One region of the Bradyrhizobium sp. ma5 genome, then DNA from elsewhere that is predicted to be linked to it. Evidence: predicted binding sites of a transcription regulator. Region 1 holds the regulator's gene; the other holds the start of a gene.

The links. The regulator PhoB, encoded in region 1, activates phosphate uptake and scavenging genes when phosphate is short. The targets are predictions, from matches to a motif close to TGTCATNNANCTGTCAT.
Region 2: a site for PhoB is predicted at 3,461-3,477, ahead of ACE103_RS25985 (Orn/Lys/Arg decarboxylase N-terminal domain-containing protein). Genes of this name have one in related genera too.

Annotation. Positions count from the first base shown of each region.
Region 1 covers NZ_CP170156.1:784,322-794,901, reverse strand. The annotation lists gene ACE103_RS03640 (Hsp33 family molecular chaperone) at 1-571, opposite strand, end outside; gene argF (ornithine carbamoyltransferase) at 767-1,693, opposite strand; gene ACE103_RS03630 (aspartate aminotransferase family protein) at 1,693-2,898, opposite strand; gene ACE103_RS03625 (GcrA family cell cycle regulator) at 3,394-3,906, shown strand; gene phoB (phosphate regulon transcriptional regulator PhoB) at 4,142-4,852, opposite strand; gene phoU (phosphate signaling complex protein PhoU) at 4,983-5,699, opposite strand; gene pstB (phosphate ABC transporter ATP-binding protein PstB) at 5,711-6,529, opposite strand; gene pstA (phosphate ABC transporter permease PstA) at 6,526-7,371, opposite strand; gene pstC (phosphate ABC transporter permease subunit PstC) at 7,376-8,365, opposite strand; gene pstS (phosphate ABC transporter substrate-binding protein PstS) at 8,595-9,605, opposite strand; gene ACE103_RS03590 (ATP-binding protein) at 9,741-10,580, opposite strand, start outside.
Region 2 covers NZ_CP170156.1:5,551,923-5,557,957, forward strand. The annotation lists gene ACE103_RS25965 (adenylate/guanylate cyclase domain-containing protein) at 1-675, shown strand, start outside; gene ACE103_RS25970 (lipopolysaccharide assembly protein LapB) at 1,037-1,651, shown strand; gene ACE103_RS25975 (cupin domain-containing protein) at 1,742-2,164, shown strand; gene ACE103_RS25980 (acyl-CoA dehydrogenase family protein) at 2,202-3,344, opposite strand; gene ACE103_RS25985 (Orn/Lys/Arg decarboxylase N-terminal domain-containing protein) at 3,521-5,878, shown strand; gene ACE103_RS25990 (GNAT family N-acetyltransferase) at 5,897-6,035, shown strand, end outside.

The DNA of each region.
Region 1 (10,580 bases):
CGCCTTCGCCGCCGCGCATCTCCTCGCCGACCGCGAGCCGCACCCGCGTCGGAATCTGCTCGGAGCGCAGGAAATATTCGTGGGCCGCCTCTTCCAGGCCGCCACCGTCGAGCGCGACCAGTCCCTGGTAGCGGCTGGTGTTCGAGCCCTGATCGATGGTCATCGCAAGGTGGCCCTTGCCGAGCAGCTCACCCGAGCTCTGCCCGTCCTTGAGGCGCGCCACATCGTAGCGCGCATAGGCACGCAGCCGATCGGGCGCCTGGAAATCGACGATCAGGAGCGAGACCGGACCCTCGGTCCGGGTCTGCAGAATGAAGCGGCCCTCGAACTTGACCGACGAGCCGAGCAGCGTGGTCAGCACGATGGCCTCACCCAGCAGCTTGCCGACCGCGGGCGGATAATCGTGCTTGTGCAGGATCTCGTCGAGCGCGGGGCCGAGCCGGGTTAGCCGGCCGCGCAGGTCCAGCGCACCGACCTCGAAGGCCAGCACGGCATCGTCGACAGGAACCGCCGAGGGCGCGCGAATGGGCGTCTCGGGCTCGATTTTGATGTCAGGGGATTGTGAAACCATGGCGCTCTATCTGGGGTCTCGGACCATGAAATAAAGGGGTTCACTCAACGAGAGATCGTCGTCCCGGCGAAGGCCGGGACCCATAACCACCGGATTTTGTCGCGACACAAGGCGTCTCCCCTTGTGCCTCTTTCACGGGCCGCGGCGTCTGGGTCCCGGCCTTCGCCGGGACGACAACGCCTTAGCGACCTACGCTTATGCGACTTCGTTAAAACACCAGGCCAGAATGCCCTTCTGCGCATGCAGGCGGTTTTCCGCCTCGTCGAACACCACGGATTGCGGCCCGTCGATCACCTCGTCGGTGACCTCCTCGCCGCGATGCGCGGGCAGGCAGTGCATGAACAACGCGTCCGGCTTGGCCAGCGACATCAGCTTGGCATTGACCTGATAGGGCTTCAGCACGTTGTGGCGGTGCTCGCCCTCCTTGTCGCCCATCGACACCCAGGTGTCGGTGACGACGCAGTCGGCGCCGCGCACGGCGGCTTCCGGATCGGTGCCGAGCATGATCGGCGCGCCGGTGGCCTTGATCCAGTCCCGCATCGGCTTCTTCGGCGAAAGCTCGGGCGGCGTCGCGATGTTGAGGTTGAACTTGAAGCGCTCGGCGGCGTGCACCCAGGAGGCCAGCACGTTGTTGTCGTCGCCGGTCCAGGCCACCGTCTTGCCCTCGATCGAGCCGCGATTTTCCTCATAGGTCATGAGGTCGGCCATCACCTGGCAGGGATGCGAACGCCGGGTCAGGCCGTTGATGACGGGCACGGTGGCGTGAGCGGCGAGCTCGAGCAGCGCGTCATGGTTGAGGATACGGATCATGATCGCATCGACATAGCGCGACAGCACGCGCGCGGTGTCGGCGATGGTCTCGCCGCGGCCGAGCTGCATCTCGGCGCCGGTCAGCATGATGGATTCACCGCCGAGCTGGCGCATGCCGACGTCGAACGACACCCTTGTGCGGGTCGACGGACGCTCGAAGATCATCGCCAGCGTCTTGCCTTCGAGCGGCTTCCTGCCCTTCTCATGCGCCTTCAGCTTCGCCTTCATGGCGGCTCCGGCAGTGAGCATGTTGCGCAGCTCGCCGAGCGGCAGCTCGTTGATATCGAGGAAGTGACGGACCGGCTTGCTCATTATCCGGCCGCCTTCTTCGGCTGTGCTGCCGATAGTGTCGCGCAGGCGCGCTCGAGCGAGGCGATCGACTGGTCGATCTCGGCCTCGGTGACGATCAGGGGCGCGAGGAAGCGCACGACATTGTCGCCGGCGCCGACGGTGAGCAGCTTCTCATTGCGCAGCGCGGCGATCAGATCGCCCGACGGCACCACCGCCTTGACGCCGATCAACAGGCCCTCGCCGCGCACCTCCGACAGCACGCCGGGATAGCGGTCGACCGCGGACGCGAGCTTCTGTTTGAGCAGCAGCGACATCTTCTGCACGTGCTCGAAGAAGCCGGGCTTGAGCATGACGTCAAGCACGGCATTGGCGGCGGCGACCGCGAGCGGATTGCCGCCGAAGGTCGAGCCGTGCGAGCCCGGCGCCATGCCGGCCGCAGCCTGCGCGGTCGCCAGCACCGCGCCGATCGGGAAACCGCCGCCGAGCGCCTTGGCCAGCGACATCACGTCCGGCGTGACACCGGTGCGCTTGTAGGCGAACAGCTCGCCGGTGCGGCCCATGCCGGTCTGCACCTCGTCGAAGGCGAGCAGCAGGCCGTGCTCGTCGCACAGCGCGCGCAGCGCCTTGAAGAACGCCTGCGGCGCCGAGCGCACGCCGCCCTCGCCCTGCACCGGCTCGATCAGGATGCCGGCGGTGTGGGGACCGATCGCCTTCTTCACCGCCTCGATGTCGCCGTGCGGCACCTGGTCGAAGCCGTCCATCGGCGGGCCGAAGCCTTCGAGATATTTCGCCGAGCCGGTCGCAGCCAGCGTGCCCAGCGTGCGGCCGTGGAAGGCGCCTTCGAAGGTGATGATGCGGTAGCGCTCGGGATGGCCCTTGGAGAAGTGATAGTGGCGGACCAGCTTGATCACGCCCTCCATCGCTTCCGCGCCGGAATTGCAGAAGAACACCAAGTCGGCAAAGCTCTGCTCGCACAGCCGCGCGGCCAGCACCTCGCCGTCCGGGCTCTTGAACAGGTTCGACATGTGCCAGAGCTTGGTCGCCTGCTCCTGCAGCGCCTTGACCAGATGCGGATGCGCATGTCCGAGCGCGTTCACCGCGACACCCGAGGTGAAATCGAGATAGCGGTCGCCGTTGGTTGCGATCAGCCAGGCGCCCTCGCCGCGCTCGAAGCCGAGATCGACCCGGGCGAAGACGGGGAGCAGATGCGACGAGGCGTTGGTCATGGCGTTCACTGCCGTTTTAAAGCCGTCAATTGCTGCGCGCCTTGACGCCAACGCAGCAACCGCCAGCTTCGGAAAACAAAACGGCCGCCTTTGCGGGCGGCACGTGTGGGTCATTCTATGCGGCGGCCGGTCAGTGTCAATCGCCAGGAGCCGGCCTTTGCCGGCCTTCCTGCAATGCGAAACCAGCGCAATCCGGAGCATTCCGGTGCGGTGGAAAAGCCTCATAGCAATGCTTAACTTTGTGGGAACATGTGGACGCACGGCCGCGGACTCTTGCGCCAGAGTCACGCCATATTGTAGCGTTTGGCCTGTCGGGTACGACATCTCGTGCGGCAGTACTGGACCCTCTAAGTAGCCTTCGTTCTCGCGTAAACGTTCGGGCGCAACACCGTGCCCGGCGAGGGCTAAGGGATTCTGGCCGCAGGGATATTTGTCCAGATTGGCTCGCAGCGCCGCTCCGATGAGTGGCCGGCGCCATGCGAAAGGAAGAATGTGATGACTGTATTGACATGGTCCGACGATCGCGTCGAGCAGCTGAAGAAGCTCTGGGAATCCGGCCTCTCGGCCAGCCAGATCGCGGCGGAACTTGGCAATGTGACGCGAAACGCCGTGATCGGCAAAGTGCATCGGCTCGGACTCTCCGGCCGCGCCAAGGCTCCCTCCACGGCTGCGCCGCGGCAGCGCAAGGCCCGCCCCGCCCAGCACATGATGCGGGTGGCGCGCCCGGTCTCGCGCGGCAACACCGCCCTTGCGCATGCCTTCGAGGTCGAGATGGAGCCGGATCCGATCTCCTTCGACAACGTGGTGCCGATGAGCCAGCGGCTGTCGCTGCTCGAGCTCAACGAGGCCACATGCCATTGGCCGGTCGGCGATCCCTCGAGCCCGGAATTCTTCTTCTGCGGCGGCAAGGCGCTCGGCGGCCTGCCCTATTGCGCGCACCACTCGCGCGTCGCCTATCAGCCGGCCGGCGATCGCCGCCGGCCGTCGGCGAAGCCACAGATCAAGTAAGCACTCGGGAAACTGCCTGGACTGCAAAAACAAATCCCCGCGAAAGCGGGGATTTTTTTGTGGCTCGTAGCCCGGATACATCCACCGCGTCGTCCCGGCGAAAGCCGGGACCCATACGCCGCGGCCGACGCAATCGGCAAGCGACCAGACGGCTTTCTAACAACACCCATCGTGGTTATGGGTCCCGGCTTTCGCCGGGACGACGCCGTGTTGTGGTTTGCGATCGCCTGCCAGCCTACGGCTGCGGCTCGGCCTTCGCGAAGCGATCGTCGAGCGCGTAGCCGGCGCCGCGCACGGTGCGGATCGGATCCTGCTCGCGGCCCGGATTGAGCAGCTTGCGCAGGCGGCCGATATGCACGTCGACGGTACGCTCATCGATATAGATGTCGCGGCCCCAGACGCTGTCGAGCAGCTGCTCGCGGCTGAACACGCGGCCGGGATGTTCGAGGAAGAATTCGAGCAGCCGATACTCGGTCGGACCGAGATCGATCGGACGTCCCGAGCGCGCCACGCGGCGCTTCTCGCGGTCGAGCTCGATGTCGCCATAGGTCAGCACGGTCGCAAGCCGCTCCGGGCTCGCACGACGCAGCAGGCCCTTCACCCGCGCCAGCAGTTCCGGCACCGAGAACGGCTTGACGATGTAGTCGTCGGCGCCGGTGGCAAGCCCGCGCACGCGCTCGCTCTCCTCGCCGCGCGCGGTCAGCATGATGATCGGAAGCTGCTTGGTCTCGGGCCGCGCCCGCAGGCGGCGGCACAGCTCGATGCCGGACAGGCCCGGCAGCATCCAGTCCAGCACCACGAGGTCGGGAACGCGCTCCTTCAGGCGGGTATCGGCATCGTCGCCGCGCCCCACCGTTTCGACATCGTAGCCTTCCGCATCGAGGTTGTAGCGCAACAATGTCGTCAGCGCTTCCTCGTCTTCGACTACCAGAATGCGTGCGCTCATCGGTTTAAGTTCTCTCTCTGTGATGATCCGTTGCCCAGACGCAAACCGAAACGCTTACTTTCCTGAGCACAACCCCCGCGGAAACGACTTGTCGTGAAGACAATCCGGCTCCGCGCCTGCGGATCATGTCCTAGGTACCCGGCACCGTGGTGGCAAAGTTGGTCATGTCGCCCTTCGGGCGCTTGTCGGTGATCTGCTGGCCCTCGATCATGTAGAACACCGTCTCGGCGATGTTGGTGGCGTGATCGCCGATCCGCTCGATGTTCTTGGCGCAGAACATCAGATGGATACAGAACGAGATGTTGCGCGGATCCTCCATCATGTAGGTCAAGAGCTCGCGGAACAGCGAGGTGCAGATCGCATCGACCTCCTCGTCACCCTTCCAGACGTTCATCGCCGCCGGCAGATCGTGCGCGGCATAGGCGTCGAGCACCGACTTGACCTGCGACAGCACGAGGTCGGTCATGTGCTCCAGGCCGCGGATCAGCTTCAGCGGCTGGAAATCGCTCTCCAGCGCCGCGACGCGCTTGCCCATGTTCTTGGCGAGGTCGCCGATCCGCTCGAGGTCGGTGGCGACGCGCATCGCGCTGACGATTTCGCGCAGGTCGATCGCCATCGGCTGGCGGCGGGCGATCGTCAGCACCGCGCGCTCTTCGATGACGCGCTGCAGATTGTCGATCTCGATGTCGGCGGCGACCACGCGCTTGCCGAGCGCGACGTCGCGACGGATCAGCGCGTCGACCGACTCGGTGATCATCCGCTCGACGAGGCCGCCCATCTCGGCGACCAGGCGAGTCAACTCCTGCAGGTCGCTGTCGAATGCCTTGGCGGTATGTTCAGAAGCCATCTTGTATCTCCTCAGCCGAACCGGCCGGTGATGTAATCCTGAGTCCGTCGATCGCTCGGCGAGGTGAATATCTTGTTGGTGTCGTCGAACTCGATCAGCTCGCCGAGATACATGAAGGCGGTCTTGTCGGAGACGCGCGCCGCCTGCTGCATGTTGTGGGTAACGATCGCGATCGTGTAGTCCTCTGAGAGTTCCTGGATCAGCTCCTCGACCTTGGCGGTCGAGATCGGATCGAGCGCCGAGCACGGCTCGTCGAACAGGATCACCTCGGGCCGCACCGCCACGGTGCGCGCGATGCACAGGCGCTGCTGCTGGCCGCCGGAGAGCGACAGGCCGGAGGCGTTCAGCTTGTCCTTGACCTCGTTCCACAGCGCGCCGCCGCGCAGCGCCTTCTCGACCCGATCGTCCATCTCGGACTTCGAGATCTTCTCGTAGAGGCGGATGCCGAAGGCGATGTTCTCGTAGATCGTCATCGGGAACGGCGTCGGCTTCTGGAACACCATACCGACCCGCGCGCGCAGCAAATTGAGGTCGAGCTTGGGATCGAGAATGTTGGTCTGGTCCAGCATCAGCTGGCCGACCGCGCGCTGGCCCGGATAAAGGTCGTACATCCGGTTGAAGATCCGCAGCAGGGTCGACTTGCCGCAGCCCGACGGGCCGATGAACGCCGTGACGCGGTTGGTGCCGAGCGTCAGGTTGATGTTCTTCAGCGCGTGGTGCTCGCCGTAATAGAAGTTGAGGTTGCGCACCGTGACTTTCGGCGGCGCTTCCGGCAGCGGAACCTGGGGAACGTGGCTCGCGACGGTCGTGGAGACGGAAAGCTCGGTCATTTTGTGGCCCTTTCGGCACCAAGGATACGCGCGCCGATATTCAGCGCGAGCACAGTGAAGGTGATGAGCAGCGCACCGCTCCACGCCAGCTCTTTCCAGTAGGCGTAGGGGCTCTGCACGAAGTTGTTGATGGTCACCGGCAGGTTGGCCATCGTCTTGGTCAAATCCCAGCTGAAGAACTGGTTCGACAGCGCGGTGAACAGCAGCGGCGCGGTTTCACCGGCGACACGGGCGGTCGCCAGCAGCACGCCGGTGATCAAGCCGCTACGCGCAGCACGATAAGCGATCCGCTTGATCACCAGCGAACGCGGCAGGCCGAGCGCGGAGGCTGCCTCGCGCAGCGGATTGGGCACCAGCAGCAGCATGTCTTCGGTGGTGCGCACCACGACCGGGATCACGATCACGGCGAGCGCGAGCGCACCCGCAATCGCCGAGAAGCCGCGCATCGGCACCACCACCGCACCATAGATAAACAAGCCGATGATGATCGAGGGCGCGCTGAGCAGGATGTCGTTGATGAAGCGGATCACCGAGGTGAGCTTGTCGTGCTTCCCGTATTCGGCGAGGTAGGTGCCGGCGAACAGGCCGAGCGGCGCGCCGATGCCAACGCCGATCACGGTCATGATGACCGAGCCGACAATGGCGTTGAGCAGGCCGCCGTCGGTCGAACCGGGCGGCGGCGTGTTCTGGGTGAACAGCTGCACGCTGAGGCCGGCAAGGCCGTTATAGAGCAGCGTGAACAGGATCAGCGCCAGCCAGGTGACGCCGAACAGCGCCGCACCGACACAGAGTGCGCGAATGACGATGTCGCTGCGACGGCGGGATTTGTAGATCGGGTTCATGGCGCTATTTCCCCGCCTTCTTTTCAAGCCGCATCAGCATCAGCCGGGCGCCGGCGAGCACGAAGAAGGTCAGCACGAACAGCAGGAGGCCGAGCAGGATCAGGCCGGACTGGTGCAAGCCGTCGCTCTCGGCGAATTCGCTGGCGATCGCCGCCGAGATCGTGGTGCCCGGCGCGAAGATCGACGACGAGATGCGGAACGAGTTGCCGATGATGAAGGTCACCGCCATGGTCTCGCCGAGTGCGCGGCCGAGCGCCAGCATGATGCCGCCGATCACCCCGACGCGGGTGTACGGGATCACGACGTTGCGGACGACTTCCCAGGTGGTGCAGCCCATGCCGTAGGCGGCTTCCTTCAGGACCGGCGGCACGGTCTTGAACACGTCGACCGAGATCGCGGTGATGAAGGGCAGCACCATGATCGCGAGGATCAGCGCGGCGTTGAACAGGCTGAGATAGGACGGCGGCCCTGCGAACACCGCACCCAGCACCGGGACGCCCTCGAAGATCCTGATCATGAAGGGCTGGAACGTGTTGGCCAGGAACGGGCCCAGCACGAAGAAGCCCCACATGCCGTAGATGATCGAGGGGATGCCGGCGAGCAGCTCGATGGCGATGCCGATCGGACGGCGCAGTATTTGCGGGCAGAGTTCGGTGAGGAACACGGCGATGCCGATGCCGACCGGAATGGCGATCATCATCGCGATGACGGACGTGATCAGCGTGCCGTAGATCGGGCCGAGCGCGCCGAGCACCGGCGGATCGGCCGAGGGCGCCCAGCGCTGCGTCCAGAGGAAGGCGAAGCCGTATTCCTTCATCGCCGGCCAGGCGCCGGCGATCAGCGACAGGATGATGCCGCCGAGGATCAACAGAACCGAAATCGCCGAGATCCGGGTGATCCAATAGAACGTGAGATCACCGAGCTTGAAGGCGCTGAGGGCCTTGGCGCGATCGTAAGGTCCCGCGGCTTCCATCACATCGCTCTGAACAGCCATGTCTGCCACGCCAATCCCCTCATTACTATGTGAAAGCTACGCAAACCGCTACGCCCCGAAGCGATCTTCAATGACGCATTTGACCGGGCGTCGTTCCGGCTTGCGCCACCCGGGGCGCGACCCCCGGCCCCACCCCGCGTTTCTTGCCGCGGTGATGGAGCCCGGGTCTCAATCGGTCGACCTGTGCCGCCCTTGGGAGGCGGCACAGGCCGTTTTCGAAACGTCTGACTTAGCTCTTGATGTCCGAGGACCAGGTCTTCTCGATCAGCTTGACGACCGATTCCGGCATCGGGATGTAGTCGAGCTCTTCGGCCGCCTTGCCACCCTTCTCGAAGGCGTACTTGAAGAACTTGATCGCTTCCTGCGAGGCCGCCTTGTCGGTCGAGTCCTTGTGCATCAGGATGAAGGTCGCCGCGGTGATCGGCCAGGAGGCTTCGCCCGGCTGGTCGGTCAGGATCACGTAGTAGCCGGGAGCCTTGGCCCAGTCGGCATTCGACGCAGCAGCCTGGAAGGCGGCGATGGTCGGCTGCACGGTCTTGCCGGCCTTGTTGACCAGCGCGGTGTAGGTCAGCTTGTTCTGCTTGGCATAGGCGTATTCGACATAGCCGATCGCGTTCTTGGTCTGGCTGATGTTGCCGGCAACGCCTTCGTTACCCTTGGCGCCGACGCCGACCGGCCACTCGACCGCGGTGCCGGAACCGACCTTGGACTTCCAGTCGGCGTTCGACTTGGAGAGGTAGTCGGTGAAGTTGAAGGTGGTGCCCGAACCGTCCGAACGGCGCACGACGGTGATCGCGTCGGCCGGCAGGGTCAGCTTCGGATTGAGCTTGGCGATCGCCGCGTCATTCCACTTGGTGATCTTGCCGAGATAGATGTCGCCGAGCACTTCGCCGGAGAGCACGAGATCGCCCGACTTGATGCCTTCGACGTTCACGACCGGAACGATCGCGCCCATCACCATCGGCCACTGGACGAGGCCGTCCTTCTCGAGCTGCTCGGCCTTGAGCGGCGCGTCGGTGGCGCCGAAGGTCACGGTCTTGGCCTGGATCTGCTTGATGCCGGCGCCGGAACCGATCGACTGATAGTTCAGGCCATTGCCGGTGTCCTTTTTGTAGGCATCAGCCCACTTCGAATAGATCGGGAACGGAAACGTCGCGCCCGCGCCGGTAATATCGGCAGCGAAGGCCGACGTCGAAGCGGCGATCATGCCGGCAGCGACGATTGCTTTGATGAAATTCATGGGGTCGTCTCCATTTGTGAGCGAAGCGCCGCATGCGCCCGATAGCGCTCACGCCGGTCCATCTAGGAGCGGTCGGTGCTGCTTTTACGAAGGTTGGATGACAGTTCGATGACAGCGCCAAGCGGCTGAAAACGCTTAGCTTTGGGTCGGTAACGGGGTCTTCGGCCGGGGAAAACAGGCGGTAAAAGTCGCGCCATTCTTCGGCACGCTCTCGATCACGAGACGCCCGCGATGACGGTTAAGAATATGTTTCACCAGCGATAATCCGAGGCCGGTTCCACCCTGGTTACGGCTGTCGCCGACGTCCACCCGGTAGAACCGCTCGGTCAGCCGCGGCAGGTGCTCCGGGGCGATGCCGGGACCGAAATCCCGTACCATGACACGGATTTCGGGGCTCCCCTCGCCCGATGCGCCCGAAACGGCCTGATTGAGCGACACTATGACGCGGCCGCCCGAGGCGCCGTATTTGAGCGCGTTCTCGATCAGGTTCTCGAACAGGCGGAGCAGTTCCTCGCGGTCGCCGGCGATCGTGACCGGGGTCGGTGGCAGGTCGACGTCGATCTCGACCTGGCGCTCGCTGGCCAGCGCCTCGAGCCCGTCGGCCACCTGGCGGATGATCGGCACGATATCAATCGACGCCTCGGGCCGCACATGGGCCGACAGCTCGACCCGCGACAGCGACAGCAGGTCGTCGATCAGCCGAGCCATGCGGGTCGCCTGGGTGTGCATGATGCCGAGGAAGCGCTCGCGCGCCCGCGCGTCCTCGCGCGCCGGCCCCTGCAAGGTGTCGATGAAGCCGGACAACGCGGCGAGCGGCGTGCGCAGCTCGTGGCTGGCGTTGGCGACGAAGTCGGCGCGCATCTCCTCGACCCGGCGCAGCGGCGTCAGATCGTGGAAGGTCATCAGCATGCATTTCTCGGTGCCGCCGAACTGGGTCGGCACCGGCACCGGCGTGATCACCAGTTCCATCCAGCG
Region 2 (6,035 bases), 4.3 Mb from region 1:
CACCGCGGCATCATCGACAAATATATCGGCGACGCCATCATGGCCTATTGGGGCGCCCCCTTCGTCGAGGAAGCCGAGCAGACCCATCTGGCCGCGCTTGCCGCCATCGACATGATCGGCCAGGTCAACCAGCTGCGCAAGGATCTGCCCGAGTTGCTCGGCGTGCGCGCGATCCCGGCCGATTGCGACATCCGGATCGGGATCGCCACCGGCGAAGCGCTGGTCGGCAGCATCGGCTCCGAATTCATGATGAGCTACACCGTGCTCGGCGACACCGTGAACCTTGCCTCGCGGCTGGAAGGCGCCAACAAGTTCTACGGTAGCCGCAGCCTGATCTCGGAAGCCACCGCAAGCGCCTGCGCCGACGCCATCGAACTGCGCGAGATCGACCGCCTCGTCGCCGTCGGCCAGACCCAGCCGGTCGCCGTGTTCGAGATCCTCGGCAAGAAGGACGAGCTGACGCCGGCGCAGACCGAGTTGCGGCAGCACTACGCGGATGGTCTCGCCGCCTATCGCGACCGCCGCTGGGACGACGCCGAGCAAGCTTTCACTGCGGCGTTGACTGTAGCGCCAGGCGACGGACCGTCGATCACGATGAAGGCACGCGCCGCAGCGTTCAGGCAAAATCCGCCGGCGGCGGATTGGGACGGCGCCTGGCACCTGGAGCAGAAGTAGCGACACTTGTAGCCCGGATGAGCCAATGGGTCGCGCGAATGCGCGCCCCGATGACGGGCTCCGCGATATGCGGAAAGAAAAATCCTGGATATCGCTTTGCTCATCCGGGCTACACGCATTGACGTCGGCCTGCCCTTCACACTGCCCTTGTGCGACCGACCCAATTCTAACACCGATGTTAGTTTCCACTCCGTCGTTCGACGGCGCGAACAAACAGCACGTGTGTGCAAGCGCGACGTTCGGAAGCGACAGTGCGATTGCCGCATCGGCAAACAATTTTTCAAAGCGCGCGGAATGCTCTCCTCGATCGGGAGTTAGTGCTTCAGAGCAATGACTGTCCACGTCTATTCGGGAGGTGCGCATGATCAAGTCACCGATGAAGCTCGCAACGCTTGCGGCAATTCTGACAGCGCCTATCGTCCTGTTCCCACCGCACACCGCCATCGCCGCCGGCGGAGGTGGTGGCGGCGGTGGAGGCGCAGGCGGCGGAGAGCTCTACGGGTCGAGCTACAGCACTCCCACGCCGGCCTATCCTCAGGACAAGGGCAGAAAGACCACGCACAAGATCAAGAAGCCGATCAAGCAATCCGGCTTCGACGATCCGGCATTCCGCGACGGCTATCGCGCGGCCTATGCGACGATCTACGAACGCAACGACTACGCCGCCGCGATCGATCAGCTGCACGCGCTCGACCGCGACGATCACCCGAACGTCGCCAACCTGATCGGCTATTCCTATCGCAAGCTCGGCGACTACAAGCAGTCGCAGGTCTGGTACGAGCGCGCGCTGAAGGCCGATCCGAACCACGTGCTGACGTGGAACTACTACGGCCTCTGGCAGATCGAACAGGGCAACCGCGATCAGGCGCAGTATCATCTGCAGCGGATCGCCGAGATCTGCGGCACCGACTGCGAGGAGTATCGGACGCTGGCGGCGGCGCTGGAGAAGCCGCCGGGTACGAACCTCGTCTACTGAGCGCGCTTCGCGCGTCCGAACGGTACAGGCCGTTGGCTTCCTGCGGCCCCGTCCGCTATCGTGGGCTCGCAAACCATTTGCGAGTCCGTCATGCCCGACCTGATCGATTTCGGCACGTTGCAGCTCAAATTCCTGCAGAGCAAGGAGACCACCGGCGGCAGCGTCGATCTGTTCGAGATGACGCTGCAACCGAACGCCCGGATGCCGATCCCGCACTATCATGAGAGCTGGGACGAGACGATTTACGGGCTTTCGGGGGTCTCGACCTGGCGGGTCGACGGCAAGGAGATCGACATCGGGCCCGGCGAATCGGTGTTCATCAAGCGTGGTGTCGTGCACGGCTTCACCAATCGCTCGAACGGTCCGGCGACCTGCCTCTGCCTGCTGAGCCCCGGCGCGCTCGGACCGCAATATTTCAAGGACATGGCGGCGCTGATGGCGGGGGGTGCCCCCGATCCAGCCAGGATGAAAGAGACGATGCTGCGCTACGGCCTGGTGCCGGTCGCCTCCTGACCGCTCGGCGAGAGGCTTGCACCGCCGACGGCCCTGCTCAAAACCGGGTCGTGCCGAGCGGCAGACCGAGCTTTACGCGGCCCACCAGCCCGTAGCTGATCGGGGTCATCGCGACATGCTTGATCGCAGCCTGGACGTCGCGGATCGATCGCTCAAGCGTACCGGTCTCCAAGATCGCGGCGGTGCCGGCGGCCGCCGCGATCATCTCGACGACGCGCGCGGCGGTTTCGCCAGCATTGGCGCAGGCGATCCGGTGCAGCAGCCTTGCTTCAATCAGCCGCTCGCCTCCGGCCTCGCTCGCCGCCATCAGCTCCGTCATGTCCTCGACCAGCAGCGCCCGCGCCGAGCGCAGCGCCGCTTCGGCGCGGCCGACCATCGCCTGCACCAGTTCGCCGTCGCGGAGCTGGCCGCCGCCACCGAGCCTCGGCTTCTTGCCCGCGAGCGCGATGAAGGCGTCGAGCGCGCCGCGCGCGATCCCGAGCGGCACCACCGAGACCGTCCAGGAGAACGCCGCCAGACCCGGCATGCGGTACGGGATGCCCGGCTGGGTCGGCTTGAAGTCGACCAGCGGATGGGTGTGGCTGGCAGGCACGAAGCAATCCTGCATCTCGAAGTCGCAGCTTCCGGTGGCGCGCAATCCGGACACGAACCAGGTGTCGTGGAGGCGGACGTCGGCGCGATCGACGTAGCAGCAGATCGGCGGGCCATCCTTGCCGTCGGGACTCTTTACGCTCGCGAGCCCCATGAACCTGGTGGCGTGCGGCGCACCGCTGCCGAACGGCCAACGCCCGCTGATCCGATAGCCGCCCTCGACTTCCACTGCCGTCCCGATCGCCCCGGTGGCGCTCGCGATGAACGCCAGTGGATCGGCGAACCAGCCCCGCACCACGTCTTCCGGCAGGTAGCCGCCGGCCCGGCTCATGCCGCCGCCATTGCCGACCAGCCAGCCGACCGAACCGTCGAGCGCGGCCGCCGCCTCCACGATCGTCATGAAGTCGAGCGGCGAGAATTCCGGCCCGCCCAGCGCCTTCGGCAAATACAGCCGAAACATTCCGGCCTCGGCCAGGGCGCGGACTACGGCGTCGGGAAGCCGGCGCTCACGGTCGAAATCCGCCCGTTGCTCGGCAATCAGCGGGGCCAGCCGCTCGAGCGCGGCCAAATGGCCCGCAACAATGGGCAAGTCAGGATCTTGGGCAGGCTGGGGCATGACGCCTTCCTTTTGCGAAAGCTGGCAATTTCGGGAGTTTCACCGCGGAGACGCGGATTTGGCCATGGCGCCTGGCGTCGCAGAGGGATTGTCATCTCTTTGTCATGAATTGTGCAGACAGGTTCAGCGGACCAGTTTCGGGGACATGCATGGACTATTTCAAACGCTTCAACTTCCTGTTCGCGGCGCCGGTTTTCGAGGCCGACGACCTCGAAGGCATCCGCTTCAACCAGATCATCGCCGAAATCGAGCGCTCCGGCTTCGAAGTGGTCCGCGCCCGCAAGCTGGAAGATGCCGAAATCGCGGTACAGACCGATGCGGCGATCGGCTGCATGGTGGTCGACTGGGGCAAGAAGGGTCTCGAGGGCAAGACCGCGGCGCTGATCAACCTGATGCGCCGGCGCGGCCTCGACTTCCCGATCCTCCTGCTGATCCGCCGCAAGCGGTTCGAGGACCTGCCGGTCGAGGTGCTCGATTTCATCGACGGCTATGTGTTCCTGTCCGAGGAAACCCCCTCCTTCATCGCCAAGAACCTGATCTCCAGGCTGAAGCAGTATGCCGAGAACCTGAAGACGCCGTTCTTCGGCGCGCTGGTCGACTATGCCGAGGAAGGCAACCAGCTCTGGACCTGCCCGGGCCACAATGGCGGCGTGTTCTACAGCCGCAGCCCGATCGGCCGGGTGTTCGTCGAGCATCTCGGCGAGGCCGTGTTCCGCGACGACCTCGACAATTCCGTGCTCGACCTCGGCGACCTCCTCACCCATGAGGGGCCGGCACTGCGGGCGCAGAAAGAAGCCGCCAAGATCTTCGGCGCCGAGAAGACCTATTTCGTGCTCAACGGCACCTCGACCTCCAACAAGGTCGCGCTCGGCTCGCTGGTCACCGACGGCGACCTCGTGCTGTTCGACCGCAACAACCACAAGGCCGCCCATCACGGCGCGCTTCTGATCGGCGGCGGCATCCCGGTCTATGTGCCGACGGTGCGCAACGCCTGGGGCCTGATCGGTCCGATGCGCTGGGACCTGCTCGACGAGGGCACGCTGCGCGACCAGATCCGCAAGCACCCGCTGGTCAAGGACGAGAATGCCTGGAAGAAGGAGCGTCCGTTCCGCGTCGCCGTGGTCGAGCAGTGCACCTATGACGGCACCATCCACTCCGCCGAGATGATCCTGAAGCGGATCGGCCATCTCTGCGACTACATCCTGTTCGACGAGGCCTGGGCCGGCTTCATGAAATTCCACCCGATTTATTCGGGGCGTTTCGCGATGGGGCTTGCCAATCTCGGCCCCGAGGCGCCCGGCATCATCGCCACCCAATCGACCCACAAGCAGCTCGCGAGCTTCTCGCAGGCCTCGCAGATCCACATCCGCGACCGCCACATCAAGGGCCAGAAACGCCGGGTCGAGCATCGCCGCTTCAACGAAAGCTTCATGCAGCACGCCTCGACCTCGCCGTTCTATCCGATCTTCGCCTCGCTCGACGTCGGCGCGCAGATGATGAAGGGCCGCTCCGGCGAAGTGTTGTGGGACGATACGATCCGGCTCGGCATCGAGCTGCGCAAGAAGATCCGCGCGGTGAAGCGCGAGTTCGAGGAGAAGGAGACGCGGGTCGAGCGGCGCTGGTTCTTCGAGCCGTTCGTGCCGGACCGCGTGATGATCCCCGACGTCGCGCGCGAAGGCGGTGTGCACAATGTCGCCTGGGAGACGATCTCGACCGATCAGCTCGCGACCAATCCGTCCTACTGGCAGCTCAGCCCCGGCCAAACCTGGCACGGCTTCCCCGAGCTGACGGAAGGCTTTGCGATGACCGACCCGAACAAGCTCACGCTGCTGACGCCGGGCTTCGATCACGCCACCGGCGCCTATGCCGATCACGGCATCCCCGCACCGGTCGTGGCGCAATATCTGCGCGAGAACCAGATCGTCGCCGAGAAGAACGACCTCAACTCCCTGCTGTTCCTGCTGACGCCCGGCGTCGAGGCCAGCAAGGCCGGCACGCTGGTGTCCGGGCTCGTCGCCTTCAAGAAGCTGCACGACGACAACGCGCTGGTCGAGGACGTCATCCCCGAATTCTTCCGCCGCCGCCCGCAACGCTACACCGGCGTGCGGCTGCGCGACCTCTGCGGGGACATGCACCGCTTCTTCCGCGACGGCGGCGTCAGCACGCTGCAGGCCAAGCAGTTCCTGCCTGAGCATCTGCCCGAGATCGCGATGTCGCCGCGCCAGGCGGCGCAATATCTGATCCGCAACGACGTCGACTATCTGCCGATCGACCAGATCTTCGGCCGCATCGCCGCGACGCCGTTCGTGGTCTATCCACCCGGCATCGCCACCATCGTGCCCGGCGAGCGGCTGTCGGAACGCAGCAAGCCGATGATCGATTACCTCAAGATGTTCGAGGCGAGCTTCAATGCGTTCCCGGGCTTCGAGGTCGAGGTCCAGGGCATCTACAAGGAGATCGACGAGGCGGGCCGCGTCCGCTTCTACACCTATGTCGTGTCCGAATAGGCCAGCGGACGCAACACAATGGAGAATGATCACAAGATCACCGTCCGCCCCTCGCGCGACAGCGACGTCGATGCGATGCTGTCGATCTACCGCTATCACATCCGCCACGGCATCGAGGAAAGCGTCGACGATTCCGGCACGCCGGAGCCCGACGACC